Regions from separate parts of the Klebsiella africana genome, predicted to be linked through region 2. Evidence: predicted binding sites of a transcription regulator. Region 2 holds the regulator's gene; each other region holds the start of a gene.
The links. The regulator Fur, encoded in region 2, represses iron uptake genes when iron is present. The targets are predictions, from matches to a motif close to ATAATAATGAGAACNACTATCAA.
Positions count from the first base shown of each region.

Region 1 (9,677 bases), 1.2 Mb from region 2:
GCCCTGATGATATGCCTTCGCACATCAAATCATCGATGCTTGGCGCGTCGCTGATGCTGCCGGTCGAGGACGGGCGCGTCAGACTGGGAACCTGGCAGGGCATCTGGCTGGGGGAGCATCGGATACACGGCGGTTCGCGGCGCATCGTTGCGACGCTCATGGGGGAATAAAAGATGACAATTTCGGAGTTATTGCAGTACTGCATGGCGAAACCGGGAGCAGAGCAGAGCGTCCACAGCGACTGGAAAGCCACGCAGATTAAGGTCTCAGACGTGCTGTTTGCCATGGTGAAGGAGGTTGAGGACCAGCGGCCGGCGGTCGCGCTGAAGGCGAGTCCGGAGTTGGCGGAGCTGCTGCGACAGCAGCATCGCGATGTCCGGCCCAGCCAGCATCTCAATAAAGCGCACTGGAGCACCGTCTATCTGGATGGCTCGCTGCCGGATTCGCAAATCTACTACCTGGTCGATGCGTCTTACCAGCAGGCGGTGAAAATGCTGCCGGAGCCGGTCCGGCAGCAGCTTACCCGCTAATTATTTCAGCATCGGCTTCAGGAAGCGCGCGGTGTGCGAGGCTTCGCACTCTGCGACGGTTTCCGGCGTACCGGAGACCAGGATTTCGCCGCCGCCGCTGCCGCCTTCCGGGCCGAGATCGACAATCCAGTCTGCGGTTTTAATCACATCGAGGTTGTGCTCAATCACCACGATGGTATTGCCCTGATCGCGCAGCTGGTGCAGCACTTCCAGCAACTGCTGGATATCGGCGAAGTGCAGACCGGTGGTCGGCTCATCGAGGATATACAGCGTCTGGCCGGTACCGCGCTTGGACAGCTCGCGCGCCAGCTTCACGCGCTGCGCCTCGCCGCCGGACAGGGTTGTCGCCGACTGGCCGAGACGAATATAGGTCAGGCCGACGTCCATCAGGGTTTGCAGCTTACGCGCCAGCGCCGGTACGGCATCAAAGAATTCACGCGCCTCTTCAATGGTCATATCCAGCACTTCGTGGATGGTCTTACCCTTGTACTTAATCTCCAGCGTTTCGCGGTTATAGCGTTTGCCTTTGCACTGGTCGCACGGCACGTAGATATCCGGCAGGAAGTGCATCTCAACCTTAATAACGCCGTCGCCCTGGCAGGCTTCGCAGCGCCCACCACGAACGTTAAAGCTAAAGCGCCCTGGCGTATAGCCGCGTGAACGAGACTCCGGTACGCCGGCGAACAGCTCGCGCACGGGGGTAAACACCCCGGTATAGGTTGCCGGGTTGGAGCGCGGCGTCCGGCCGATCGGGCTCTGGTCGATATCGATAACTTTATCGAAATGTTCCAGCCCCTGGATGTCGCGATATGGCGCTGGTTCGGCGATGGTCGCGCCGTTGAGCTGGCGCTGGGCAATCGGGAACAGGGTATCGTTGATCAGCGTGGATTTACCCGAGCCGGAGACGCCGGTGATGCAGGTAAACAGGCCCACCGGCAGGGTCAGCGTTACATCCTTCAGGTTGTTGCCGCGCGCGCCGGTCAGCTTGAGGACTTTCTCCGGGTTGGCGGGCACGCGCTGCTTCGGCACTTCAATTTTGCGTTTACCGCTCATGAACTGGCCGGTCAGGGATTCCGGGACCGCCATAATGGCCTCCAGCGGCCCTTCCGCTACTACCTGGCCACCGTGAACGCCAGCGCCGGGACCGATATCGATCACATGGTCGGCGGCGCGAATCGCGTCTTCGTCGTGCTCAACGACGATCACTGTGTTACCTAAATTACGCAGGTGGATCAGGGTGCCGAGCAGGCGTTCGTTATCGCGCTGGTGCAGGCCGATAGAGGGTTCATCCAGGACGTACATCACGCCAACCAGCCCGGCGCCAATCTGGCTTGCCAGACGGATACGCTGGGCTTCGCCGCCGGAGAGCGTTTCCGCCGAGCGGGAGAGCGTCAGGTAGTTGAGGCCGACGTTGACGAGGAATTTCAGACGATCGCCAATCTCTTTCAGCACTTTTTCGGCGATTTTCGCCCGCTGGCCGGAGAGCTTCAGATTGTTGAAGAAATCCATCGCGTGGCCGATGCTCATATCGGAAATGGTCGGCAGCGGGGTGTTTTCCACAAACACGTGGCGCGCCTCGCGACGCAGGCGCGTGCCGTCGCAGCTGGCGCACGGACGGTTGCTGATGAACTTCGCCAGCTCTTCGCGTACCGCGCTGGATTCCGTCTCTTTGTAACGGCGCTCCATGTTATGCAGCACGCCTTCGAACGGGTGACGGCGCACCGAGGTGTCGCCGCGGTCGTTCATGTATTTGAATTCAATACTTTCCTTACCGGAACCATACAGCACCACTTTCTGCACGCTGGCGCTGAGGGTGCCCCACGGCGCTTCGACGTCGAATTTATAGTGCTCCGCCAGCGACTTCAGCATCTGGAAGTAGTAGAAGTTACGCCGATCCCAGCCGCGGATGGCGCCGCCCGCCAGCGACAGCTCCGGATTTTGCACCACGCGATCGGGGTCGAAATATTGCTGCACGCCGAGACCGTCGCAGGTCGGGCAGGCACCCGCCGGGTTGTTAAAGGAGAACAGGCGCGGCTCCAGCTCGCGCATACTGTAGCCGCAGATCGGGCAGGCGAAGTTGGCGGAAAACAGCAGTTCTTCCGCTTTCTCATCATCCATATTGGCCACAATGGCGGTCCCGCCGGAAAGCTCCAGCGCGGTTTCAAACGACTCGGCCAGGCGCTGCGCCAGATCGTCGCGTACTTTGAAGCGGTCAATCACCACCTCAATGGTGTGCTTCTTCTGCAGCTCCAGCTTCGGCGGATCCGACAGATCGCAGACCTCGCCGTCGATCCGCGCGCGGATGTAGCCCTGACTGGCGAGGTTTTCCAGGGTTTTAGTGTGCTCGCCTTTGCGCTCTTTAATAATGGGCGCCAGCAGCATCAGGCGCAGGCCTTCCGGCTGGGCGAGGACATTATCGACCATCTGACTGACGGTTTGCGCCGCCAGCGGCACATCGTGATCCGGACAGCGCGGCTCGCCGACGCGGGCGTACAGCAGACGCAGATAGTCGTGAATTTCGGTAATAGTACCCACCGTCGAGCGGGGGTTGTGAGAGGTTGATTTCTGTTCGATGGAAATCGCCGGCGACAGCCCTTCGATATGGTCGACGTCCGGCTTCTCCATCAGCGACAGGAACTGTCGCGCATAGGCGGAGAGCGATTCGACGTAGCGACGCTGGCCTTCGGCATACAGGGTGTCGAAAGCGAGTGAAGATTTGCCAGACCCGGAAAGCCCGGTGACGACAATGAGTTTGTCGCGCGGGATAACGAGGTTGATGTTTTTGAGATTATGGGTGCGGGCGCCCCGAACTTCGATCTTATCCATTCACCTTTCCCGGTAGGTAGATACACGGATTGCCTGGTTTGCTTGAAGGACAAACGGCAGAAACGGCTAATTATGACACAATTTAACCTGAATGAATATACAGTATCGGAATGCAAATTCGGGTCGAGTGTGCAACAATGTCGTAGCCGGGTACTATCTCTGGAATCAGCCTCGCAGCTATTAAAATGCTACGTGGAAATGGTACACTCGCGCGTTTACACTATTAAGAAACGTATTCAGGAGACACGAACATGGCCAGCAGAGGCGTAAACAAGGTGATTCTCGTCGGTAATCTGGGGCAGGACCCGGAAGTACGCTACATGCCAAGTGGCGGCGCAGTCGCCAACTTCACGCTGGCAACTTCCGAATCCTGGCGTGACAAGCAGACCGGCGAAATGAAAGAGCAGACCGAGTGGCACCGCGTTGTGCTGTTCGGCAAACTGGCTGAAGTCGCTGGTGAGTATCTGCGCAAAGGCTCTCAGGTATATATCGAAGGCCAGCTGCGTACCCGCAAGTGGACCGATCAATCCGGTCAGGACAAATACACCACCGAAGTCGTGGTTAACGTTGGCGGCACCATGCAGATGCTGGGCGGCCGTCAGGGCGGCGGCGCACCGGCAGGCGGCGGCCAGCAGCAGGGCGGTTGGGGTCAGCCTCAGCAGCCGCAGGGCGGCAACCAGTTCAGCGGCGGCGCGCAGTCCCGTCCGCAGCAGCAGGCCCCGGCAGCGCCTTCCAACGAACCGCCGATGGACTTCGACGACGACATCCCGTTTTAAGGCTTGCCTTAAGCGCACGATCTGCGTAGTCGAAAACAGAAAGCCCCGGTTTCGCCGGGGCTTTTTCTTTGTTATTCCTGCTCCGTCATTTCAGGATGAGATTTGACCCTCGGTGACGAGCGATTCAGATGACGGGCACCTGAGCGGTGGCGGGGGGCGCCACGCTGGGCTGCGGTTTGGCTGGCTGCGCCACCGGCTCCTGCCGCGGTACGGCCGTCGCTTTCTGTTTACGAGCTATATCATCGACGATCAGCCGATAGGCGATGTAATACTTATAGATATTGCTGACGTAGGTCACCGTTTCCGCGCCGATTTTTTCTGCCGCCAGATTTTCGACGTTACCGAACCAGACGTTTGGATCAAACCCGCGCTGTTTGGTCAGGGTGCGCAGGCGGGCGATACGCGCCGGACCGGCGTTGTAGGAGGCAAAGGCAAATAGCGCTTTATCGAGCCGGGTCATGGGCTCATCGGCATAGTAACGATCTATCATCCAGCGCATGTATTTCACGCCAGCATGGATATTGGGATCCAGCTGTTTAATATCGCCCACTTTCAGCTCTTTTCCGGTGCTGGGCATCACCTGCATAACACCGACGGCACCGACGTGGCTTCGCACCGACTGGTTCAGTCGCGATTCCTGGTACCCCTGGGCCGCCATCAGCAGCCAGTCGACATCGTAGCGGTCGCCATATTTGCGGAAGACTTCCACCATGGCGAGGAACTTGCGCCGTTCCTTACTCGCGGCGGCATTTTTGACATATTTAGCATTTTTCAGGTAACGCAGCAGGAGGGTATTACCCAGCGTGGTGCCCTGACGATTCTTTTTGACGAAGTTGTTCAGTACCGCCAGCAGCTGCGGGCTGTCTTTGCGTACCGCCCAGGCAATGTTGCCGCCGTCGCGCAGCACCACGTTGTCATGGACCTGAATTTTTGGAAACACCTGTTTCCAGAACATCGCTTTATGCTGATCGACGACGATCAGCGGAATCAGCCCGGCGTTGAGCATTTCCAGTAGATCTTCATCCTCCAGCGCTTCCGGCGCTGCCTCCAGTATTACCGGTGGGCGCGCCTCACTGGCAAATCGAGCGTTCAGCGCCTGCAGGCTGTCGTAATAGCTGGAGGAGCGGCGAACAAAGACGGTTTGGCCGGAGAGCTGCTCCAGGCTGTCGACCTTCGGCGATGCCGGCCCGGAGATCAGTAATTCTTTCACGTTGCTGTAGAGCGGCTGGGCGAAATCGACCTGGGCTTCCCGCGAGGGCGTGATGGTCAGGTTGGCGGCGGCAATATCGCCTTTACCTTCATTAAGCGCGGTAAAGAGATTATCCCGACTGACCGGCACAAAAACGATATGCAGCTTCAGGTGGCGCTGTTTTAGCTTTTTATCCTTCGCCAGCTGTTTATTCAGATCGTTTTCCAGCGCGATAAAGATGTCGTGCGTCGCCCCGCGCTGAGTGCCTTTATCAATAAAAAAGAAGGTCTTGCTGTAGGTGGTTAATACCCGAATGGTACGACGGTCGATCATGCCAGGCAGATCGCCTTTCCACGGCTGTAGCATATCGTCAATATGAATCGACAGCGTATTGTCTTCGGTTGCGACTGGCGGCGTTTTTTCCGCCTCCGCCGCAAGCAGGAAAGGGGCGAATAACAGCGCCGCGAGGCAGGTATGCCAGGCGATAAACAGGCGTGATAGCAAGGTGGCGTTCATGGAGGAACACTCCGCAGGGGGATGTGATTATTTTAGCAGAACGGCCACCGTTAGCTGAGTATGAGACGCGGGAAAAGGTGTAACGATACCGACAAATAGTCTTTCGCAAATATTATTGCTTACTATTAATGTGCTTTTATCTTTAATTTAACTATGGAGATAATATGATGGAAATATGTTTTTTTAATGATGAATAGAAAGTGGTGATTTTATTTTTACTTTATTGCCTTTTGTTTGCTTTATGGTAACCGGTTGATTGGTAAATATTATTTTATTTTTCCCTGATATTGATTATTATCATCTTGATAATGAATCTCATTTTTATTACCGTAACACGGCACATTACTCTAATGACACGCTGTCTGGATTACGCTATCAAAGAATAGCGCGCAGCGCTTTTTCGCTAATGATGAAACAGGGCACTTAATTTTATTATGTCTCACGCTGTTTTCTTATTTCCATTAATGCCGGGAAGGCGCTGACCTGCGCCAAAATCTGGCGACGCGCTGAGGCAAGTATCTTATCCCATTGTTTTTTCAATTGGAGAAGGCGTTATGCCCGACAGCAACAGAAAACAGGGCATATTCTATGAAATACACGTCTCACTTCCCGCTGGGGATCGTCATTCCTCTGCTCACCTGTAGCGTGCCGCTGCAGGCGGCAGAAAACGTGACCGAACAATCGACGCCTGACGAGCGCGCCGCCACTGCCGATAACCACGAGGAGACGATGGTCGTAACCGCCGCCAGGCAGAACCTGCAGGCGCCGGGCGTGTCGACCATCACTGCAGAAGAGATCCGCAAACATCCCCCCGCCCGCGATGTGTCGGAGTTAATTCGTACCCAGCCCGGAGTAAACCTGACCGGCAACTCTACCAGCGGGCAGCGCGGTAACAACCGGCAAATTGATATCCGTGGCATGGGGCCCGAGAATACGCTGGTGCTGGTCGATGGTAAACCGGTGACCAGCCGTAACTCGGTGCGGTATGGCTGGCGCGGCGATCGAGACTCCCGCGGCGATACCAGTTGGGTGCCAGCGGAGATGATCGATCATATCGATGTGATCCGCGGCCCGGCGGCGGCACGCTATGGTAATGGCGCGATGGGCGGGGTCGTCAACATCGTGACCAAACCGACCACGCCAGAATGGCATGGGTCGTGGAATACCTATATGAATGCTCCGCAGCACCGTAAAGAAGGGGCGACGAAACGTACTAACTTTAGCCTCAATGGTCCGCTGTCGGACAGTGTCAGCTTCAATCTCTGGGGTAATCTGAGTAAAACCCAGGCCGATGCTCAGGATATTAACGCCGGGCATGAAGCGGAACGTACCGGTTCCTACGCCGGTTCTTATCCCGCCGGACGTGAAGGGGTGGTGAACAAAGATATTCACAGTAAGCTGCGCTGGGAGTTTGCCCCGATGCAGGCCCTGGAGTTTGAGGCCGGTTACAGCCGCCAGGGTAATCTCTATGCCGGCGACACGCAAAACACCAATACCAGTACGCTGGTGAAGAGTATGTACGGGAAAGAGACCAACCGTCTCTACCGGCAAACTTACGGCGTAACATGGACCGGCGGCTGGGATAATGGCGTGACCAGCAACAGCTATGCCCAGTACGAACACACCCGTAACTCGCGAATGGATGAAGGGCTGGCGGGCGGTACGGAAGGGATCTTCTCCAGTAGCGCGTTTTCAGATATCGATCTGGCCGATGTCCTGCTACATAGCGAAGTGAATATTCCGTTTACGCTGGGGGTCGATCAGAATCTGACGCTGGGGACAGAATGGAATCAGCAGCGGATGAAAGATGGCGTATCGACAACCCAGGCGCTCTCTTACGGGACTATCGACGGTGTGTCGGCTACCGGTCGTAGCCCGTACTCCAGCGCCGAGATCTTCTCGCTGTTTACCGAAGATAACATGGCGCTAACGGACAGTACCATGCTTACCCCCGCGCTGCGCTTCGATCATCACAGCATCGTCGGCAATAACTGGAGCCCGTCACTGAACCTGTCCCAGGAACTGACGGAGGACTGGACGCTGAAGCTGGGCATTGCCCGCGCTTACAAGGCACCCAACCTCTACCAGTTGAACCCGAACTATATTCTCTACAGCAACGGTCAGGGTTGTTACGCCAGTAGTTCCGCCTGCTATCTGATGGGGAATAGCGACCTGAAAGCGGAGACCAGCGTTAATAAAGAGATTGGTCTTGAGTACAAGCATGATGGCTATCAGGCGGGGATCACTTGGTTCCGTAACGACTATCACAATAAAATTGAGTCAGGGTACGCGGCGGTGGGCACCGCCAGCAACGGCACCACCAATATCTATCAGTGGGAAAACGTACCAAAGGCGTTAGTGGAAGGCCTGGAAGGAACGCTGAATCTTCCGGTGGGGGAGACGGTTAACTGGAGCAATAACCTGACCTGGATGCTGCAGAGCAAGAATAAGACGACCGGCGACCGGCTGTCAGTGATCCCGCAGTTTACCCTGAACTCGACCCTGAGCTGGCAGGTTCGTGAAGATCTCTCCCTGCAGAGCACCTTTACCTGGTATGGCCGACAGAAGCCAAAACGCTTTAATTATAAAGGTGAGGCGGTCAGCGGCAGCGAACTAAACGAAGTCAGCCCATACAGTATTGTCGGTCTCAGTGCGACCTGGGATGTGAACAAAAACCTGAGCTTCACCAGCGGGATAGATAACCTGTTTGATATCCGCCACTACCGGGCAGGGAATGCGCAAACGACCGGCAACGCGACGACGGGAGCTTATCTGTATGGCGCGGGTGCGGAGACCTATAACGAATCGGGGCGGACCTTCTTTGTGAGCGTAAATACTCACTTCTGATGGGGCTGATGAGGATCAAACCGGGTGCAGCGCGGCCCGGTTTTTTATTTCCGATATTTTTAATTTCAGATAATAGCGGTCGAGGCGGTTATAAATGGTGACAAAATCTTCACGCCCTCTACATTATTAGCTCAAAATATCCTTTTATACTGCTTTCCGTCGCGCAAGGTCGTTGATCCCGACCGGGTTCGATAATAGCAGCCTGCTATTTCCCTTCTGCAATATCCCCTGTCCCCCTTCCATTCCCAACCGCAGCGATGCGGAGGAGGGGGACCTTCCTTATTTTTGCCGCGTGACCTGATAGCGATACTGAGTGGGTGTGAGCGCATGATATTTTTTGAAGGTACGATTAAACGCACTGAGATCGTCATAACCGACCATTATACAGATATCGACAATTCGGTAACCAGGCGTCGTCAGCAATAAACGGCGACACAGCGACATGCGCTGCTGGCGGATATATTCCATCGGCGATCGATCAAAATAATGACGGAAGAGCCGAAACAAATGCCAGGGGGAATAACCAGAGATATCGCTCAGATCGTCGACGGTCAGTTTCTTATCCAGATTATTATCGATCCACAAGAGCAGGTCGCTTAATACCGATTGCTGGAGCGTTTTGCTACGCATAATTGCGGCTAATCCCATAACGTATGGCTCCTCAGTGAGGAGCCCTGGGGTTTATTGAACAGTGAGTTCGCCGTGGCGAACCTGATAATTTTTTTGGTTATCAGGGCCAATATAGTCGCTGGCGGGTTTTGCCAGCGGCAGATTATCAAACGTGGTTGATTGCTCTGCATGATAATTTTCGCCGTCTTTCACGTCGCCGCGCCCGTTATACCGGGCAATGGCTGGGAAGGGGTACACCGGGCGAGTCGCGATAACAGCTGGAACGGCGTCGGCGTAAGGCTGACTGACTTTCTGCACGCCGTGAAACTGCGTTTGCGCATCTGCTTTTTCTGTCATCGGCGGCAGGTCGGCAGCGGCGGTTGC
Region 1 covers NZ_CP084874.1:4,875,332-4,885,008, reverse strand. Annotated here, with positions in the region: gene LGL98_RS23465 (secondary thiamine-phosphate synthase enzyme YjbQ) at 1-170, shown strand, start outside; gene LGL98_RS23460 (MmcQ/YjbR family DNA-binding protein) at 174-530, shown strand; gene uvrA (excinuclease ABC subunit UvrA) at 531-3,356, opposite strand; gene ssb1 (single-stranded DNA-binding protein SSB1) at 3,608-4,132, shown strand; gene LGL98_RS23445 (MltF family protein) at 4,257-5,837, opposite strand; gene LGL98_RS23440 (TonB-dependent siderophore receptor) at 6,426-8,684, shown strand; gene LGL98_RS23435 (helix-turn-helix transcriptional regulator) at 8,964-9,332, opposite strand; gene LGL98_RS23430 (tannase/feruloyl esterase family alpha/beta hydrolase) at 9,366-9,677, opposite strand, start outside.
Region 1: LGL98_RS23440 (TonB-dependent siderophore receptor) is a predicted target of Fur. The motif match lies at 6,140-6,162, and genes of this name have one in related genera.

Region 2 (9,677 bases):
AGCCTGGATGCGCTGTATACCGTGCAGGAAGGTCGGGCGAAGGGCACCTTGTTCAAACTGCACTTTACCCAGTACGACAACCATTCCGATATCCCGAGCTGGAGCGGCGGCTACGGCAACATCTTCCAGGATGAGCGCGACGTGAAGTTCATGGTTATCGCCCCGTTCACTATTTTCTGATACCTGCGCGGCGGGCGTGAGCCTGCCGTACCTCCGGGAGAACGACAATGAAAAAAATGCTGTTCATTGCCATGATGGCATCAGGTCTGGCGGGCTGTACCGCTTCGCCGGCCCCTGAAGAAGATTCTAAACTCAGAAATGCCTATAGCGCCTGTATTAATACGGCGGAAGGGAATCCGGACAAGATTGAAGCCTGCCAGAGCGTACTGAATGTGCTGAAAGAGGATAAACAGCACCAGCAGTTTGCTAACCAGGAGAGCGTTCGGGTACTGGATTACCAGCAGTGTATTCAAGCCACCCGCACCGGTAACGATCAGGCGGTGAAAGCGCGCTGCGACCAGATCTGGAAGGAGATCCGCAGCAATAACACTACCCATTAAGCCTGATGGCAGCGGCAAACGGGCGGAGTCTCTCTCCGCCCGTTTGTGTTTTTAGCGCTGGCTCTCCGCCGGCTGATAGCCGCGGCTCAGACGCACGAATAACAGGACGGTGGCGACGAACCCGCATAGCGCGGCGCACATTAGCCACCAGCCGGGCGCGCTTTTATCGCCGGTGAGCTCGACCAGGGCGGTGGAAATAGCTGGCGTCAGTCCGCCGAAGATCGCGGTGGCAAGGCTGAAGGCCAGCGAAAAGCCCACGGTGCGGACGTATACCGGCATCACTTCGGTAAGCGCCGCGACCATCGCGCCGTTATACATACCAAAGAAGAACGAGAACCATAGCAGGACCAGCGTCATACGGGTGAAATCGGGCGCGACGGTGAGCCAGTGCATCACCGGCCAGGTGGTGAGCAGCGCCAGCACGGTAATGCCCATCAGCACCGGACGACGACCGATCCGGTCAGAGATCGCCCCGCCAATCGGTAACCAGATAAAGTTAGAGATGCCCACCAGCATGGTCACCAGCAGACTGTCGCGTGCGCTGAGGTGCAGCACCGCTCTGCCATAGGTCGGCGTATAGACGGTGATAAAATAAAAGGTAGTGGTGGTCATCGCCACCAGCAACGTCCCCGCCGTAATAATGCGCCAGTTCCTGGCGATAGTGGTCAGGATCTCTTTAGTGTCCGGACGATGTTTTCGCTGCAGGAATTCCTCGGTCTCCTGCAGTGAACGGCGCAGTAAGAAAATCAGCGGAATAATCAGACAGCCAATGAAGAAGGGAATGCGCCAGCCCCAGTCTGCGATCTCCTCATGCTCCAGCGTGGCGTTCAGCGCATAGCCAATCAGCGCCGCCATGACGATAGCCACCTGTTGGCTGGCGGACTGCCAACTGGTATAGAAGCCTTTATTGCCCGGCGTGGCGATTTCCGCCAGATAGACCGACACCCCACCAAGCTCGACGCCCGCGGAGAACCCCTGCAGCAAGCGGCCCACTAATACGAGGATCGGCGCCAGCACGCCGATGGTCTGATAGCCGGGGACCAGGGCTATCAACAGTGTCCCGCAGCCCATGATCGCCAGAGTGACCATCAGCCCTTTGCGGCGACCGATTCTGTCGATATAGGCGCCGAGGACCACCGCGCCGATGGGGCGCATCAGAAAGCCCGAGCCAAATACCGCAAAGGTGAGCATCAGCGCCGCGAACTCGCTCTCTGCCGGAAAAAAGGTGCGGGCGATATAGGTGGCGTAAAAGCCAAACAGAAAAAAGTCGAACTGTTCGAGAAAATTACCGCTGGTCACGCGGAGGATAGCGCCGACGGTGCCGGCGCGCGTGGGTTGTTGGGTCATAGGGTGTGCTCTCCATTGTCTTTATCTTGTTTTTATAGAGGTAAGAGGGGGCGGGTTAGTCGCCTGCGACTGCCGCCTGTTTTCCGCGCCGCTTCTCAACCGCCCACTTGAGTAGCGCCGCACAGCGATAAAATCCGTGGGCAAATTTTCCGTAGGGAAGGGTCAAAAACAGGGCCATCACTACCCCGAGGTGAACAGCGAGCAGGATGCCCATCCACGAGGTATCCCGCCCCGCCAGCAGCGCCAGGCCGGTGAAGCTGGTCAGGAGCAACAGCAGGATAAACGCGCGATCCACCGGTTTTTGCCGCGCGTCGCCGTGCAGCGGTGACCGGCGCAGGTTCAGCCACAGCAGGCCCGCCGGGCCAACCAGCAACCCTATGCCGCCGAGCGTGCCGAGCAGCACCGGCACGCTGAAGAACGGGTAGGGGGCTTCCTGGCCGGCGAAATAGTGATAGCCCGTGGCCACCACGGTGGCGGCGAAGCAGAGCATAAAGCCGTAGAAGGTGAAGTGGTGGAAACGACGGCGCATCAGGGTGAAGGCGTCATCGGCTTCGTTGCAGCCTTTGCCATGCCCGCCGTCGAGATATTTCAGCGTCAGCGCATCATGGGACGCTTTCGCAATATCAACCGGTTGCGGCTGGCCCGGGGAGATCTCGCGCCAGAAGCGGATCACCCCGGTCATCAGTAAGCCAATTGCCAGCACAAAGACCGAGCCAAACATCCACGCCAGCAGGTTATGCGGGAAAACCTGGTAAAAATCGCCCGCCAGCGGTGGGTGCAGCAGCGAGCCGTTAAGTCCCATCGCCAGCAACAGAAAGAAAATTAGTCCGCCGACCAGCGCCAGCGCGGTGGTCACGCCGGCCTGACGATACAGGCGGCCAAAGGCCGCGGGCTGGGCGTAGTGTTGATAGGTCTCCAGTCGCACTTCGGCCATTGCCTTCGGCACGTTAATGGCGAACTCGTGGGGCGGCGCGTACTGGCAGGCGTGCAGGCAGGCGCCGCAGTTATGACACAGGTTAGCCAGATAATTAATATCCGCTTTGCCAAAGGCCAGGCGCTGGGTCATCGCCGGGAACACGGCGCAAAACCCTTCGCAGTAGCGGCAGGCATTACAGACCTGCATCACCCGTTCCACTTCCGCCTCCGGCTCGGTGATGATCTGCGCGTCAATGATCAGCTTTTCAAGCGACTTCATGGTGGTTCTCCTGCTGTGCCGCCCGGGCGGCTTGCTGACCGGCAATGCGGCCGAAGGTGGTGCCAATAGACATCCCGACGCCAGCGGTATAGCCTTTGCCCAGCACGTTGCCAGCCATCATTTCCCCGGCGACAAACAGGTTACGGCTGGGTTTGCCGGCGAAGTGGACGGCGGCGGTGTCGTCGACGTAGAGCCCGAGGTAGGTGAAGGTGATCCCCGGACGTAAGGTATAGCCGTAGTAAGGCGGCGTATCGAGGGGGCGCGCCCAGTGGGTCTTTGGCGGCGTCAGGCCGGAAGTGGCGCAATTATCCAGGCGGATATGGTCGAACTGGCCCGGCGCGCAGGCAGCATTATAGTCGGCGATGGTTTGCGCTAAGCGTTCGCCGTCCAGCCCCAGCTGGCGGGCCAGCTCGGGAAGGGTGTTGGCCTGTGCGCCGGGAAAGACGGGCGGCATAAAGTGGCCGATGGCTTTACTGTCGATGATTGAGAAGCCGATCTGCCCGGGCTGGTGAGCGACCAGCCGGCCCCAAATGGCGTAGCGTTTGGGCCAGAAATCTTCTCCTTCATCATAAAAACGCTCGGCATCGCGGTTGACCACTACCCCCAGCGACACGCAGTCGACGCGGGTGCAGATCCCGCCGTCATAGAGCGGTGCCCGGGCGTCAATGGCGACGCAGTGGGACTGCGAGGGATCGCCGATGATATCGGCCCCGGCGTCGATCATAAACTTGAGCAGCACCCCCTGGTTGAAGCGGGTGCCGCGGATGAGGAAGTTATCGGCGGGCCATTCACCGCGGTCATTTTGCCCCCAGGCCTCGCGCAGCCATTCGCGGTTGGATTCAAACCCACCGGCGGCGAGGACGCAGCTTTTCGCAACAATCCGTTCCTCGCCCGCCAGCGCGGCGACAAATTCGCCGTTGCGCAGCTCGAGAGCTTGCACCGGCGTGTTGTAGCGAATCTGCACGCCCATCTGCTCCGCGCTGCGGTAATAGGCATTGACCAGCGCTTTGCCGCCGCCCATAAAAAAAGCGTTGGTGCGGGCTACGTGCAGGGCGCCAGAGAGCGGCGGCTGGAAATTAACTCCGTGCTGGCGCATCCAGACTCGGCATTGTGACGAGGTGCGGATCACCAGCCGGGCCAGCGCTTCGTTGGTATTCCCCTCGGTGACGCGCAGCAGATCCTGCCAGTACTCTTCTTCCGGATAGCTGTCGACCAGCACGTCCTGCGGCACATCGTGCATACAGCGCAGGTTACGCGTGTGTTGCGAGTTGCCGCCGCGCCACTCCCGCGGCGCCGCCTCCAGCATCAGCACCGAGGCGCCAGCTTCCCGAGCGGTTAAGGCGGCGCAGAGCGCGGCATTGCCGCCGCCAATCACCAGTACATCCACCATTATCGGCTCCCTTACAATTTAATTAATTGTTAAATTTGTAATTGGAATGTAGGCGGTGATGGCGGTGGGGCGCTATGGCGTAGCGCTAAAGAGGGGTTTAGTGAGCATAAAGGGTGGCGCCCGGCCAGCGGTCAGACTCTACCAGCTGACGCATAACTTTGCTCAGTATTACCCGTGCGGCAAGGCCTGCCGGGGTGAGTTCATCATCGGACAGGCTGACCAGAAAGTTGGGGCGACTGAGTACCGGATTGACGACGTCGATCACTCTCAGCGCCTGGTGGTCGAGATGGGAGATAGCGGCCCCGGGCTGCAGGGTGGCCCCCAGTCCGCTGCGCACGGCCTGCATCAGCAGGGCCAGGCCGTCGATCTCCGCCACCACCTCAACGCTGATATGATGCTGCTGGCAAACCGCCTCCAGCCTGCCGCGCAGACCGTGGCCCTGGCTTGGCATAATCAACGGCAGGGAGGTGAGCTGGTCAGGGGTGATATGGTCATCCTGAAGAGGGGCTAGCAGCGCATGGGTGCCAATCAGGAACAGGCGCTCTTCCAGCACCGGTCTGGCGCTCCAGCGCAGGATCTTCTCCTGCTGGAAAACGATAGCTAAATCGAGCTGGCGAGTGTTGATCATCCGTTCCAGATTGCCGGAAAGGCTTTCAACCAGATGCAGACGCACGTCGGGGTAGCTTTCGCGCATCGCATTGATGAACGGAACACCGAGAACGGAGGCGGTGCTGGGGGCCATGCCGACGCTGACGTGGCCCGACAGGCGCGCCTCGCGGGCGGCGAGGATGGCGTCATCGGCATGGCGCAGCGCCAGCTGCGCTTGTGAGTAGAAGGCGAGGCCCGCGCTGGTGGGCGTGACTCCGCGGGAGGTCCGCTGCAGCAGGCGAATGGCCAGTTCGTTTTCCAGGCGCGCGATCTGCTGGCTAAGCGCCGAGACACCGATATTGAGATCGAGCGCAGCTCGCCCCATGCTGCCGGTCTCAACAATGCGCACAAAGTAGCGTAGCTGGCGAAGTTCCATATCAACTCTCCGGACAAAGCGGGGGTGAGGAAGGTTACCCCAGAGGCGTGAGCGGGAAGCGCGGCAGAAGCGCCCATAAAAAAGCCAACCGGCAGGTTGGCTTTTCAGAGCAGACGAAGCGGGGAATTACTTTTCCACTGCGTCGTGGGCGTGTTCGTCCTCGCGGCAATCCCCTTCCGCACAGTGGCCGTACAGATACAGACTGTGGTTGGTCAGGCGGATGCCGTGACGGGAAGCGATTTCACGCTGGCGCGCTTCAATAGAGTCATCACTGAACTCGATCACTTTGCCGCAGTCGAGGCAGATCAGGTGATCGTGGTGATGCTGCTGGGTCAGTTCGAAAACGGATTTTCCGCCTTCGAAATTATGACGAGTCACGATGCCGGCGTCATCAAACTGGTTGAGGACGCGGTAAACGGTCGCCAGACCAATCTCTTCGCCCATGTCGATCAGGCGTTTATATAAGTCTTCCGCACTGACATGATGGTTATCCGGTTCCTGCAGCACTTCGAGGATTTTCAGTCGAGGAAGTGTGACTTTCAGGCCAGCCTTCTTTAATGCGGTATTGTTGTCAGTCATGCGGAATCTGTCCTGTTGCTAAACGATCTACTTCCTTCAACGGAAGTCATACAGAAATTAACCCGACGTAATGCGTCTCATTATAGAACTGCCATTGGTAAATGAAAACTGCAAGCATCAGGCCTGGTTTGCTGTCAAAAACGAGGCACCAGCTACAAACTGCGTCACGTGCCTCGTAGAATCAGAGGACATTGTACAGATATGTGATTAAAAGTTAAAAACTTGTAGCTATTAGTTTGATTGCTTTTGTCTATTAATGCGACGCAACTCAATAGTTACGCCGCTTAATCATCAGGCGTTTTTGATTTCTTCGAGGTGCAGCTCTTCGGCAACCTGCTTCACCCACTTCTCAACGCGCTCATTAGTCAGCTCCGGCTGGCGGTCTTCATCGATGGCGAGGCCGACGAAGTGGTCGTCATCCGCCAGGCCTTTGGAAGCCTCGAAATGATACCCCGCCGTCGGCCAGTGACCGACGATGGTCGCCCCGCGTGGCTCAATGATGTCGCGGATGGTGCCTAGCGCGTCGCAGAAGTATTCTGCGTAGTCTTCCTGGTCGCCGCAGCCGAACAGCGCCACCAGTTTGCCATTGAAGTCGATCTCTTCCAGCGTCGGGAAAAAGTCGTCCCAGTCACACTGTGCTTCACCATAGTACCAGGTCGGAATACCGAGCAGCAGGATGTCGTGGGCTTCCAGGTCTTCTTTGCTGCTTTTGGCAATGTCGTGAACATCAGCAACATCTTTACCAAGCTGCTTTTGAATCATTTTTGCAATATTTTCGGTGTTGCCGGTGTCGCTGCCAAAAAAGATGCCGATGATTGCCATGAGTAAAATAACCTCTTGAAACTTAAATGATGTGGTAGGGACGCGATGCCCATAGATAACGGCAATCATAGCAGAACAGGCAAGGGCGCGGAAACAGCAATCACGCCCGACTGCACACTCTGCTACATGAATGCGGTTTTTTCGCGGAAAGTTAGACTTTTCCCTGGCTGCGCAGGGCGGTTAATTGTGTCATCAGCATCTCTTCAATGAGATCGCTGCGGCTCATATTACGCGCTTCCGCCAGCTCGTTGAGCGCATCGACCGCATCAGCGTTGAGTTTTAACTCGACGCGCTTCAGCCCGCGAACCTTATCGCGTTTCAGCTGGTTACGTTTGTTGATGCGCAGTTGTTCATCGCGCGACAGCGGATTGGTTTTCGGTCTTCCCGGGCGACGCTCGTTTGCGAACAAATCTAATGTCGTACGGTCCGTTTGTTCTTTTGCCATGATTCTGAGTGACTTCGGGGAAACAAGCTGCCGGGCTCTAGCCGGCGCAGATAGCGCGCCATCATACATCAGGCGAACGGCTGCGCCAACGACCACGGGCATTCTGCGGCGCGGTCGGGCATATTTTAGTCAATCAGACGGCGATGCTCGCCAGATAGCGGCGGATGGCGCGTAACACCGCTTCGGGTTTCTCGGCATGCACCCAGTGTCCGGCGCCGGCGATGACGTGCGCCCGCGCCTGCGGGAACTGGGCCAGCAGCGCGTCGCGGTAGGCATCGGTCACATAAGGCGAGTTGCCGCCGGGAATAAACTGCGTCGGGTGTGGCCAGGCAGGAATGATTTCCCAGCCGACAATATGCGGATACTGGTCCCACAGCACCGGCACGTTAAAGCGCCATTCGCCGTCGACGAATGATTTTAGCAGGAACTGAATCACGCCTTCTTCCTGCAGATATTCGCGCATCACCTGCGCCGCCTGCTGGCGGGTGCTGGCGGCGGATTCGCTGACGGCGCGGATAGCCGCGAAGATCTCATCATGGCGGCGTACGTGATAATCCACCGGCGCGATATCGATCGCCACCAGACCGCTGATGCGTTCCGGCGCCAGCGCGGTCAGCGCCATTACCGCTTTGCCGCCCATCGAATGGCCGATAAAGGTGGCGCGCTCGATCTGGTGTGCGTCGAGCGTATCGAGCAGATCCTGCGCCATGGCGGGGTAGGTCATTTCTGGCGACCGCGGCGATAATCCGTGGTTGCGCATATCGACCTGCACAATATCGTGGTCGGCGATCAGGTCGCGGGCGAGGATGCCCAGGTTGTCCAGGCTGCCAAACAGACCGTGGACCAGCACGATCGGGGAGTTGTTGTGCGAATTCTGTGCAGATTGCGCTCGGCTATTTAATTTCATGGCAAAGTTCTTTTTTTCGCTCCGTCGGGTTAGGGTATTATGTTGGACATTCTGCCATCCGGCTGCAAGACCCAGAAGTTTTCTGAGTTTTACCGCCATCCTGGTTTGACGCTATCCGCGGTTGGGATTTGTACTTATAATCCCAACGATTTGTATTCAGAAAAGATATCGCACTGGATTAAGATGAAAACAATTGAAGTTGATGATGAACTCTATCGCTATATTGCCAGCCACACTCTGCATATCGGCGAGAGCGCATCCGACATTTTACGGCGTATGCTGAAATTTTCCGCCGTTTCCCAACCGGCTACACCGGTCAGCAAAGCCGCGCCGACGCTGGCGCCAGCGCCTGCCGCTGAGGTGAAACCCGCTAACCCGGTGAAGGATAAAGTCCGCGCCATGCGCGAGATGCTGTTATCTGATGAATACGCCGAGCAGAAGCGCGCGGTGAACCGTTTTATGCTGGTGTTGACGACCCTCTACTCCCTGGACAGTAAAGCCTTTGCTGAGGCTACCGAGTCTCTGCACGGCCGCACGCGCGTTTACTTCGCGGAAGATGCGCGTACGCTGCTGAAAAGCGGCAACCAGACCAAACCGAAACAGGTTCCTGGTACCCCGTGGTGGGTTATCACCAATACCAATACCGGCCGTAAATGCAGCATGATCGAGCACATCATGCAGTCGATGCAGTTCCCTGCGGAGCTGATTGAAAAGGTTTGCGGCACGATCTAGCTTTTTAACATTTGCACCAGAAGGATCAGGCAATGGCAATCGATAAACGTGCGGGGCAGCCTGCGCAACAGAGTGATTTGATTAACGTCGCCCAACTGACTGCTCAGTACTACGTGCTGAAGCCTGAAGTCGGTAATGCGGAGCATGCGGTAAAATTCGGTACCTCTGGCCATCGCGGCAGCGCGGCGCGCCACAACTTCAACGAACCGCATATCCTGGCCATCGCCCAGGCCATTGCGGAAGATCGTGCGAAGAACGGGATCACCGGTCCGTGCTATGTCGGCAAAGATACCCACGCCCTCTCCGAGCCGGCGTTTATCTCGGTGCTGGAAGTGTTAACCGCCAACGGCGTTGACGTAATCGTGCAGGAAAACAATGGCTTCACTCCGACGCCGGCGGTCTCCAATGCGATTCTGGTGCATAACAAAAAAGGCGGTCCGCTGGCGGACGGTATTGTGATCACCCCGTCACACAACCCGCCGGAAGATGGTGGTATCAAGTACAACCCGCCAAACGGCGGCCCGGCGGATACCAACGTCACCAAAGTGGTGGAGAACCGCGCCAACGAACTGCTGGCCGCCGGCCTGCAGGGCGTGAAACGCATTTCTCTGGACGCGGCGCTGGCTTCTGGCCACGTTAAAGAACAGGATCTGGTGCAGCCGTTCATTGAGGGGCT
Region 2 covers NZ_CP084874.1:3,658,053-3,667,729, reverse strand. Annotated here, with positions in the region: gene chiP (chitoporin ChiP) at 1-180, shown strand, start outside; gene LGL98_RS17775 (ChiQ/YbfN family lipoprotein) at 228-560, shown strand; gene LGL98_RS17770 (MFS transporter) at 612-1,907, opposite strand; gene tcuB (tricarballylate utilization 4Fe-4S protein TcuB) at 1,963-3,102, opposite strand; gene tcuA (FAD-dependent tricarballylate dehydrogenase TcuA) at 3,089-4,492, opposite strand; gene tcuR (tricarballylate utilization LysR family transcriptional regulator TcuR) at 4,590-5,516, opposite strand; gene fur (ferric iron uptake transcriptional regulator) at 5,643-6,095, opposite strand; gene fldA (flavodoxin FldA) at 6,387-6,917, opposite strand; gene ybfE (LexA regulated protein) at 7,069-7,362, opposite strand; gene ybfF (esterase) at 7,496-8,269, opposite strand; gene seqA (replication initiation negative regulator SeqA) at 8,453-9,001, shown strand; gene pgm (phosphoglucomutase (alpha-D-glucose-1,6-bisphosphate-dependent)) at 9,034-9,677, shown strand, end outside.

Region 3 (9,677 bases), 2.6 Mb from region 2:
ATTTGGTGCTGATCTCACCGCCGTAGATATAGGCTTTATCGCGGTTTTCCGCCTGATAAATGGTGTAGATGTTCGACGGCACATTCGTGAACTGGCCCGGATTATTGGCGCGGGTATAGCGGGTATAGGCGATAAAGTTCTTATAGCTGTTGTAGAACAGCGCCGTGCGCAGGGTGATGCCTTCGGTGACTTCCCCTTTCAGCCCCCACTCGAGATTATCGCTGGTTTCCGTCTTCAGATCGGTATTGCCGATCAGGGCATATTGCTGGCTGCCGGCGTAGCTGGAGCCGAGGTTCCAGGAGCCATACAGCTGGCTGGCATTGGGGAACTGCGCCCCACGCTGGTACTGCAGGTAGGTCATCAGGCGCGGGGTGAGGTCGTACTGGAAGGTCAACGAGGGCAGAACCTGGGTATCGCTGTTTTTGCCGTACAGATTCGCCACCGACGATTCGGTCAGTACGCTGCTGTTGGCGGCGAGGTCGGACAGATTTTCCGGCTTCGTTGATTGATGCACCACGCGCACGCCGGGGATGATAGCGAAGTTGTGGCTATCGAGATCGAAGTTGATCTTATCCTGGACGAAGCCGCCGACGGTGTAGCTGCGGCTGTCTGCTTCCGGCTGCATGATCTCGCTGTACACGCTGGGGATCGGCGACTGGCTAAATGGCCGCTGGGTTTTGCTGGTGCTGGCGTTGAAGCCGGCGCTCAGATCGTGGCGGCCCAGGGTTTTCGCCAGCGCGGTCTGCAGGCCCCAGGTGTCGGTATCGTAGTTGGAGTTCACCGTCTGCATGCTGCGGGTGACGCTGTCCGGCATATAAGTCCAGTCATGGGCTTCGGTATGTTGGTAGTAGATTTTCGTGGAGACGCTGTCGAGGTAGTCGTTCATCGGCGTCCAGTCATCCTTCAGGCTCAGGCCCCAGCGCCGGGTCTGGCTGGTCTGGTTGGCGGTGCCGATGGTGCTGTTGCCGCTGGAGTCCCAGGTATCGTAGTGGGTGTGGTTGGTTTTATGGTAATAGTCGAAGGTGCTGGTCAGCTTGTGCTCATCGTTAGGCTGCCAGATCCCGGAGGCCAGAAAGGCATCGGAGTGCCAGTTCGCCGGGTAGGCGTCGACGGTGCCGCTGTTGTTCTCGGTTTCCTGGCCGTCACGGCGGCTGTAGACCAAAATGCCGCGCAGGAACTCGTCCCCGCCGGCGACGGTCACCCCGTTGTGCCAGCTGCGATCCGCAGAGTCGTAACCGCTGCGGTAGCCGAAGGCGCTGGTCTTGCCCGGGCGCAGGTAATCATCCGCCGATTTCGGGCGGAAGGAGACATTTCCCCCGATAGCGCTGTTGGCCGTTTCCGTCGAGGTGGCGCCGGACTGGATATCCACGCTGCCGTACATATACGGGTCGATATAATCCCGGCCGATGCCGAAGGTGTTGAGCCCGGCGCGGCCGATGTAGCCGCGGCCGGTGGCGTTGGGCTGGGCGATACCGTCCACGTCGATGCCGACGCGGTTGCTCTCCATACCGCGAATGTTATAGCCGGTGTAGCCCCCGCGGTCGAAGCCGCTTTTACCGTTGCCGGAGCCGCCGCTGGCCCCGGTGGCGCTGATGAGCGGCTCATAGCGCATGATCGAGCCGAAATCGTTAGCGCCTTTATTCTCCAGCTCCCGGGCGCTGATGCTGTGTTCGCTACCGGCTTTCTGCACCGGCGCGGGAGCGGTGACGGTCATTTGTTCCGAGGTGTCATCTACTGCCTCGCCGCTAACGGCGGAAGTGTCTGCTGCGACGGCAGAAGTCTGGTAAATTGCTGCAAGCAAAGAGGTCACCAGCAGGCGTTTTTTACACCATGCTGCTGACGGAGTCGATTTGTACATAGTCGCCACGCCTTGATCGTTATTAGTATCGGCTCACGCGTTACTTCCAGAGTTGCAGGTTGCTCCGTCTTTTCCGTTGCGGATGGGGTCTTACTCCATTTGTTGATTGCGAATGGTAATGATAGGTATTATCGTTTGCAACAAAATAATCATGTGTTCTTCATTTAAACTGCACTTTGTTTACAATTTGCCCTTTCAGACTTAGCGAGACGACGATGAACTCAAAAGCGGCCATCACCATCACCTACTGTTCCCAGTGCAACTGGATGCTGCGCGCCAGCTGGATGGCGCAGGAGCTGTTACATACTTTCAGCACCGACATCGCCTCGGTGACGCTGGTGCCGGGGACCGGCGGGATCTTCACGATCGATGTCGACGGTCAGCAGATCTGGGAGCGCAAGCAGGATGGTGGTTTTCCGGATGCGGCCGAGCTGAAACGCCGGGTGCGCGATGTCTGCTTCCCGGAGAAGCCGCTGGGCCATGTGGATAAAGGTGACCAGAAGGGGTGACAACCCCCTCCGGACGACCAGCGTCCGGAGGAGAAGCCGTTAGCGGGCTAACTGCACGTCAACCAGCACGCTTTGTCGGCGAGTGCGTATGAGGGTGACCGCCTCTTCCAGCACGCCGGGGAGATCTTCGGCCCGGGAAACCGACAGGGCCGCCGCGCGGCTGGAGGCGGCGATGGCGGCGAAATCCGGCGAGGTGGTAAAGGCGGTGGCCGGGATGGTCTCCGCGCGGGCTGCGTAGCCGTCCGGATAGAGCGCTTTGGTGCCGCCCGCGACGGCGCCCCATCCGCCATTGTTTCCGATCACAATAAGGACAGGCAGCTTCATTACCTCCGCAATATGGTGGCAGACCGCTGGGTTGGCGAACAGGTACGACCCGTCGCCGACGGCGGCAATAATCAGTTCTTCCCGGCGCGCAAGCTGCAGCCCCAGCGCGATGGGCAGGGCTTCGCCCAGGCCGCCGGCCAGCGCCTCCTGGTAATAGCTCTCGGCGTGGGTCAGCCCGGCGAACTGCGGCAGCGTGGTCAGTTCAGAGACGATCCGGCCGTGATGCTGATTGGCCAGATGGCCGAGGCAGTAGCTGAGCCAGGGTTTGGTAATGGCCCCGGTCTGGCTGGCATGCAAGAGCGCATCGCGCTGGTTTTTCTGTTGCTGGATCCGATGGAGCGTATATGCCGCCCGCTCCGCCACATGCTGCTGGCGGGCGGCCTGCAATGGATGGAGTGCCTCTTCCAGCAGGCCAAAGACTTCATCGGTCTCGCCTGCCAGGTTGATGTCCGCGCGATAGCCGCGCACTGGATAGCGGGAGAAGAGCGGGTCGGGGCCCATCTGGATCACTGTGCAGTCCTGGCGACAGTCGCCCTCGGCGATCATCCACGGCGCCTGCGAGTCGACCACCAGAATGACATCGGCGTCGGCGAGCCAGACGCTGGGATCGGCCCCGGCGAGCAGGGGATTATCGGCGCTCAGGGTAACCTCGGTGCCCCAGTATTCCACCAGCGGGATCGCCCATTCGCGCACCAGACTATCGAGGCGCGCAAAGCCTTCCGCCGTTCGGGCGCCGCGCTGGGCGAAGATGACGGGATGTCTGGCACAGGCGATTGCCTCGGCTGCACGGGCGATATCTTCCCGGACTGGCGCATAGCGGACCGGCTGCTGCGAAGGGCCAGCCTGCAGCGCGGCCTCATCGACGGCAAAGGTTTCGCACAGTGGCTCACGCGGTAAGCTCAGGTAGACCGGCCCTTTCGGCAGGGAGCTGGCAATCGCCCAGGCCCGGTCAACATGCTCGCCGATCTGATCGGCCAGCCGCAATTCAAAATCCCACTTCACGGATTCACGGATCAGCGCCGCCTGGTCGCGCATCTCCTGGCCGTAGCCAATCGGCGTATTACGGCAGCCGAAGTGGGAATGTTCGCTAATCGGCGTGCGGCCGCCAAAAATCAGCACCGGAATATTGCTGTTCGCCAGATTGATGACACCGCAAGCGGCGTTGGCTAACCCGACGTTGGTGTGAACCATCACCGCCTGCACCTTGCCGGTGCCGAGGTAGTAGCCATGCGCCATGCCGATGGCGGCGTTTTCATGCGGGCAGATCACTAACTCCGGTACCTTTTGCCCGGTCGCCCGGGCCTTTGCCCAGGCTTCAATCACCGGCGGGTAATCGGTACCCGAGTTAATAAAAATATATGCCACGTCCAGCGCCTGTAGCCGATGCAGTAACAGTTCAGCAGCCGATAATGTGATAGAGGCCATATTCTCTCCGTATTCACGCGGTGTAATCGCGGTAATTAAAAGGTTAAGAAAATAAATCCGCCCATCGTAATGATGGAGGCAATAATACTCAGCGCCATCGTCGAGGCCATTTCCTGCTCGCCGGTTTTATACTGCATGGCAATAATTATCGCGATGGAGCCTACCGGGATTGCCATCGTCAATACGACTTCCTTTATTTGCTCCATGCTGAAGCCCATTTTTAATAACAGGAGATAACAGGCGCCGGGGACCAGAATATTGCGGGCGATAACGGTGATAATGGTAGCGGTGGTGATAACAATGCTGCGCGTATAGAGCACGATCCCGGCGGCGAACAGCGCCAGTCCGCCAGAGGCTTTACCCAGCAGACCCAGCGACATCGAGATTGTCTGTGGAATATGGATATCCGCCAGCACGATGATCAGGGCGATCACCGGTGACCAGACCACAGGTTGTTTAATGGCGTTTATCACCCGTGTGCCAAAGGAGATGTGCTGGCTCTTATCGCCGGTGGCGACCGACATCAGAATCATTACCAGCGGTAGCTGGAAGACGTTTTGCGTGATGCTGGACACGGTGATCAGCGACGCGCTGACGGTGCCAAATAAAAAGGCCAGCACCGAAGTGCCGATAAACGGAACTGCCGGCGAGCCGATGGCCAGCGCTTGCAAGGTGCTGAGGGCGAGGTCGCGTCGAAACAGATAGCGGGCAGCTAATAACGGAATAACGAAACTGAGAATCAACGCCAGGATAATAGCGACAGCGACCGGGCCCATAGTCATGACAATGTGTCGCGGCGTCATCACCATATTGCTGAAAATACTCAGCGGCAATGCATAGAGCATCACAATTTTATTGATGTCTCCTGCCTGCTGCCAGTTAAAGTCTTTTCGTTTACCGCTTATATAGCCGATGATGACGGTAATGATGACCGGTAATATAGCGCCTGAAATTAATAGAATATTGTTCTGTGTCATGGTGATATATTCTCATTATAAATTATCGTCGGGTCAGAAATGTGTTTTGCCGTGCGTGATGAGGTAAATAAATCCTTTTGAAGCATGCGTTCCGGTGATTTTGAGCGTATTGATGGTGACAGTTATTCGCTAAAAAAGGCCGCAGGGGAAATGTAAAAATCGTTTGTTCAATGAGTAAATATCATGCCAATGAAATTTAAGCAGATTCAGGCATTTATTACCGTCGCCCGTGAAGGCAATATGACCCTGGCCGCAGAGAAAATGGGGATTACCCAGTCGGGACTGAGCCGACTGCTATTGACTCTGGAAGCGGACCTGAACGCGTCCTTATTCGAACGACATAAGCACGGTATGGCGTTGAGCGAGTACGGTAGCGCCTTTTTACCCTATGCGATGACGATGCTGAATACCGAACAAAAAGCCCGCGAGGAGATTGCGCTTATCCGCGGCGCCGGGAAAGGCATCCTGCGGATTGGCTGCGTTTCCAGCCTGCTGACCAGCCATTTCATCGATAAGCTGGCGGTTTTCCATCAGCGCCATCCCCAAATCCATCTGCGCATCGTCGATCGCATAGATTCCGAGCTGTTTAAATTATTGCTGATGCACGATATCGATATCGCCCTCTGCGGTCCCTTACCGCATGATGAGAAAATCGTGGTGCGTGGCAAAATTAACTGGCAGGACCGGATCTGCATCGTCGCCAGACAGCAGCATCCGCTGCATCAGGCGGCGGACGTCACCCTGGAGGCGATGCTGGACTATCCGTGGATCATGCCGCCGCCGTTAAGTACCCCAATGAACATCCTTGAGGATATCTTTCGCGCCCATCAGCTACCCTGTCCGCAACCGGTTATCGAGTGCGCCTCTTCCTCAGCCATTAAGGCCTTTCTGTGCGAGAGCGATCTGTTAACGTCGATGCCGTCTCCGGTTTACCGGCACGAAGAAGCGCTTGGCCTGCTGCGCCCGTTTGAGCTCGAGGGCAGTGTTTTTATCCGGGACTTCTACGCCTACAGCCACTTCGGGGTGCTCTCCGGGGCAGCCCTGCAGTTGATTCAGCATCTGAAGCAGTGAGTCTGGTCGGGTATGGATATTAAGGTGTATGATAAATGCATCTTAAAAGCAGACGAAAGGCGGGGAGATGGGGAAGCGCATCGAACGGGAAAAAATGACGATTCAGCGGATGATTGCTCTCTACCAGCGGCGCTGTCCCGAGGCGCTGGCCGACAATGCGCATTATCAGGCGCTGAACGCCTACGCTGACAAGCGCCTTGATAAGTGCGTGTTTGGCGAGAACAAACCGGCCTGCAAGCAGTGTCCGGTGCATTGCTACCAGCCGGCGAAGCGCGAAGAGATGAAGCAGATTATGCGCTGGGCCGGGCCGCGGATGCTCTGGCGCCACCCGATCCTCACTATTCGCCATCTGCTGGACGACAGGCGCCCGGTGCCGGCGCTACCGGAAAAATACCGACCGAAAAAATAGCGGCCTTCTCCTGGTCGGCACGGCGCGTAGCCGGGCGACAAGTCGGCCCCGGTAAGGCATTAGCCGCCACCGGGGATAGTTGCTGAAGCCCTCTGTTTCTGACTATCGCGGATTGTGCTTGCGACAAAGGCGACCACAAACAGCGCGGTAAACAGCACCACGATAGTCGGCGCTGGCGCGCTGTCGAGATAAAACGCCAGCCACACCCCTCCCGCCGAGCAGCCGATGGCCACCGCTACCGCCAGCAGCAGGGCGTGGATAAAGCGCCGCACCAGCAGAAGCGCGATCGCCCCGGGGGCAATCAGCAGCGAAATCGACAGAATAATCCCCACCGACTGCAGCGTCGCGACGATGGTCAGGGCGATCATGCACAGCAGGCCGTAGTGCAGCAGTCCCCCGCGCAGGCCGCTGGCTTTGGCCTGCGTCGGGTCAAAGGCGTGCAGCAAAAAATCGCGCCATTTGAGACCGATAATCAGCGCAATCACCAGTGCGATAGCCGTCGTTTGCCCAATATCGCGAAGGGATATCCCCAGCATATCGCCGAACAGGATATGGTCGAGATGAACATCGGACTGGATCGCTACGTACAGCACCAGTCCGGCGCCAAACATGCCGGAGAAGACAATCCCCATGATGGTATCGCGCTTGAGTCGGCTGTTATCGTCGAGAAAACCGGTCGTCACGGCGCACAGCAGCCCGGCGATAAACGCGCCGATGGCGAAAGGAATGCCAAGGATGTAGGCCAGCACCACGCCCGGAAAGACCGCGTGGCTCATGGCGTCGCCCATTAGCGCCCAGCCTTTGAGCACCAGAAACACCGACAGTAGCGCGCAGGGCACGGCCACGACGATCGATACCGCTATCGCATTGACCATAAAAGGAAACTGGAACGGGGCCAGGAACAGATTCAGCATGCGGCCTCCCTGGCGCGGCGGCGGTTGGCCAGCAGGCCGTGCTTCGGCGCGAAGATAAAGGTGATGAGGAACAACAGCGTTTGCGCGACCACGATAATGCCGCCGGTGGCGCCGTCGAGATAGTAACTGAGCCAGGCGCCGAAGAAACTGGTCAGACTGCCGATAGCCACGGCGATGGCCAGCAGGCGCGGAAAGCGGTCGGTTAACAGCCACGCGGTGGCCCCGGGAGTCACCACCAGGCAGATGACCAGAAACGCGCCGACGGTCTGCAGCGCCGCCACGGTGCAGGCGGCCAGCAGGGTAAAAAACAGCAGCTTCAGGCCGCGGGTGTTCAGGCCAATCGAGCGGGCGTGGTTTTCATCAAAGAAGGTCACCATCAGGTCTTTCCATTTCAGCAACAGGATCGCCATCGAGATAAAGCCGATCGCCGCCAGCTGGATAATATCCTCCGGGGCGATGGCCAGAATATTGCCGAGGATAATGGTCTGAATATTCACCGACGTCGGATTCAGCGACACCATAAACAGCCCGATCCCGAAGAAGGAGGAGAAGATCAGGCCGATAATGGCATCCTCTTTTAGCCGCGAGCGCTGCTGCAAAAACAGCATGCTGCCCGCCGCCAGACCGCCGGAGAGAAACGCGCCGAGCGCGAAAGGCAGGCCGAGCATATAGGCCCCGGCGACGCCGGGCACAATCGCGTGGGAAAGGGCGTCACCAATCAGCGACCAGCCTTTGAGCATCAGGTAGCAGGAGAGGAAGGCGCAGACGCCGCCCACCAGCGCCGACACCCACATCGCATTGAGCATATAGTGATAGCCAAACGGCTCCAGCAGCCAGCTCATTGCGGGCCTCCCGCCGCGCGCCGGCTGATAAACGGCCGCTCGTCATCGGTGATAACCTGGGCTTCCCCGCCGGTCAGGGCGACGTGGCGCAGCACGCCGCTGAAAGCCCGCTCCAGATTCTCGGCGGTGAAGGTGGTTTCCGTCGGGCCGCTGGCCAGCACGGTGCCTTTCACCATCACCGTATAATCACAAAATTCACTCACTGACCCGAGGTTATGGGTGGACACCAGCATGGTACAACCCTCAGCGCGGAGTTCGCGCAGCAGGCTGATGATGCGCGCTTCGGTCTGCACATCGACGCCGGTAAAAGGCTCATCCAGCAGGATCACCTGACCCTGCTGAGCGATGGCGCGGGCAAGGAAAACGCGCTTTTTCTGCCCGCCGGAGAGCTCGCCAATCTGCCGATGGCGGTACTCGCTCATGCCCACGCGGGCCAGCGCGGCATCGACAATCTCGCGATCGCGCGGCTTTGCCCGCCGCAGCCAGCCCATATGGCCGTAGCGGCCCATCATCACCACATCCTCCACCAGCACCGGGAAGGACCAGTCCACCTCTTCCGACTGCGGGACATAGGCGACCAGGTTCTGGCGCAGTGCGCGGGTAACCGGCTGGCCGAGTATGGCGATCTCGCCGTGGCCGACGCGCACAAAGCCCATCAGCGCTTTAAACAGCGTGGATTTACCCGAGCCGTTAACCCCCACCAGCGCGGCAATGGAGCCGCGCGGCACGCTGAACGAGGCGTTGCGCAGGGCAGTGTGGCCGTTGCGCCAGGTGACGGTGAGCTGGTCGACATACAGTCCCGCTTGCGCTGCATTCATGGCTGCTTCCTCATCCCGTCCTGGATACCGTTGACGATGGTTTCGGTGGTGACGCGCAGCAGGTCGAGCCAGGTCGGTACCGGGCCGTCGGCGGCGCTCAGCGAATCGACATACAGCACGCCGCCGTAGTGGGCGCCGGCTTCGCGCGCCACCTGACGCGCCGGTTTATCGGAGATGGTGCTTTCGCTGAAGATGGTCGGGATGCGTTCTTTCTTCATGGTGTCGATAACCTTGCGCACCTGTTGCGGGGTGCCCTGCTGGTCGGCATTGATCGGCCACAGATACAGTTCGCGCAGGCCATAGTCGCGGGCCAGATAGGAGAAGGCCCCCTCGCTGGTGACCAGCCAGCGCTTATCCGCCGGCAGCTGGGCCAGTCTGGCCTGCAGCGGCGCCATCGTCTGACGGATCTTCTCTTTGTAGGCCTCGGCGTTACGGCGATAGGTCTCGGCGTGAGGCGGATCGTACTTCACCAGCGCATCGCGAATGTTATCGACATAGATCAGCGCGTTATCTGCCGACATCCAGGCATG
Region 3 covers NZ_CP084874.1:1,083,109-1,092,785, forward strand. Annotated here, with positions in the region: gene LGL98_RS05300 (TonB-dependent receptor domain-containing protein) at 1-1,858, opposite strand, end outside; gene LGL98_RS05305 (Rdx family protein) at 2,074-2,367, shown strand; gene LGL98_RS05310 (thiamine pyrophosphate-requiring protein) at 2,407-4,116, opposite strand; gene LGL98_RS05315 (AEC family transporter) at 4,152-5,093, opposite strand; gene LGL98_RS05320 (LysR family transcriptional regulator) at 5,277-6,164, shown strand; gene LGL98_RS05325 (nitrous oxide-stimulated promoter family protein) at 6,232-6,573, shown strand; gene LGL98_RS05330 (metal ABC transporter permease) at 6,633-7,487, opposite strand; gene sitC (iron/manganese ABC transporter permease subunit SitC) at 7,481-8,329, opposite strand; gene LGL98_RS05340 (manganese/iron ABC transporter ATP-binding protein) at 8,326-9,147, opposite strand; gene LGL98_RS05345 (metal ABC transporter substrate-binding protein) at 9,144-9,677, opposite strand, start outside.
Region 3: LGL98_RS05300 (TonB-dependent receptor domain-containing protein) is a predicted target of Fur. The motif match lies at 1,971-1,993, and genes of this name have one in related genera.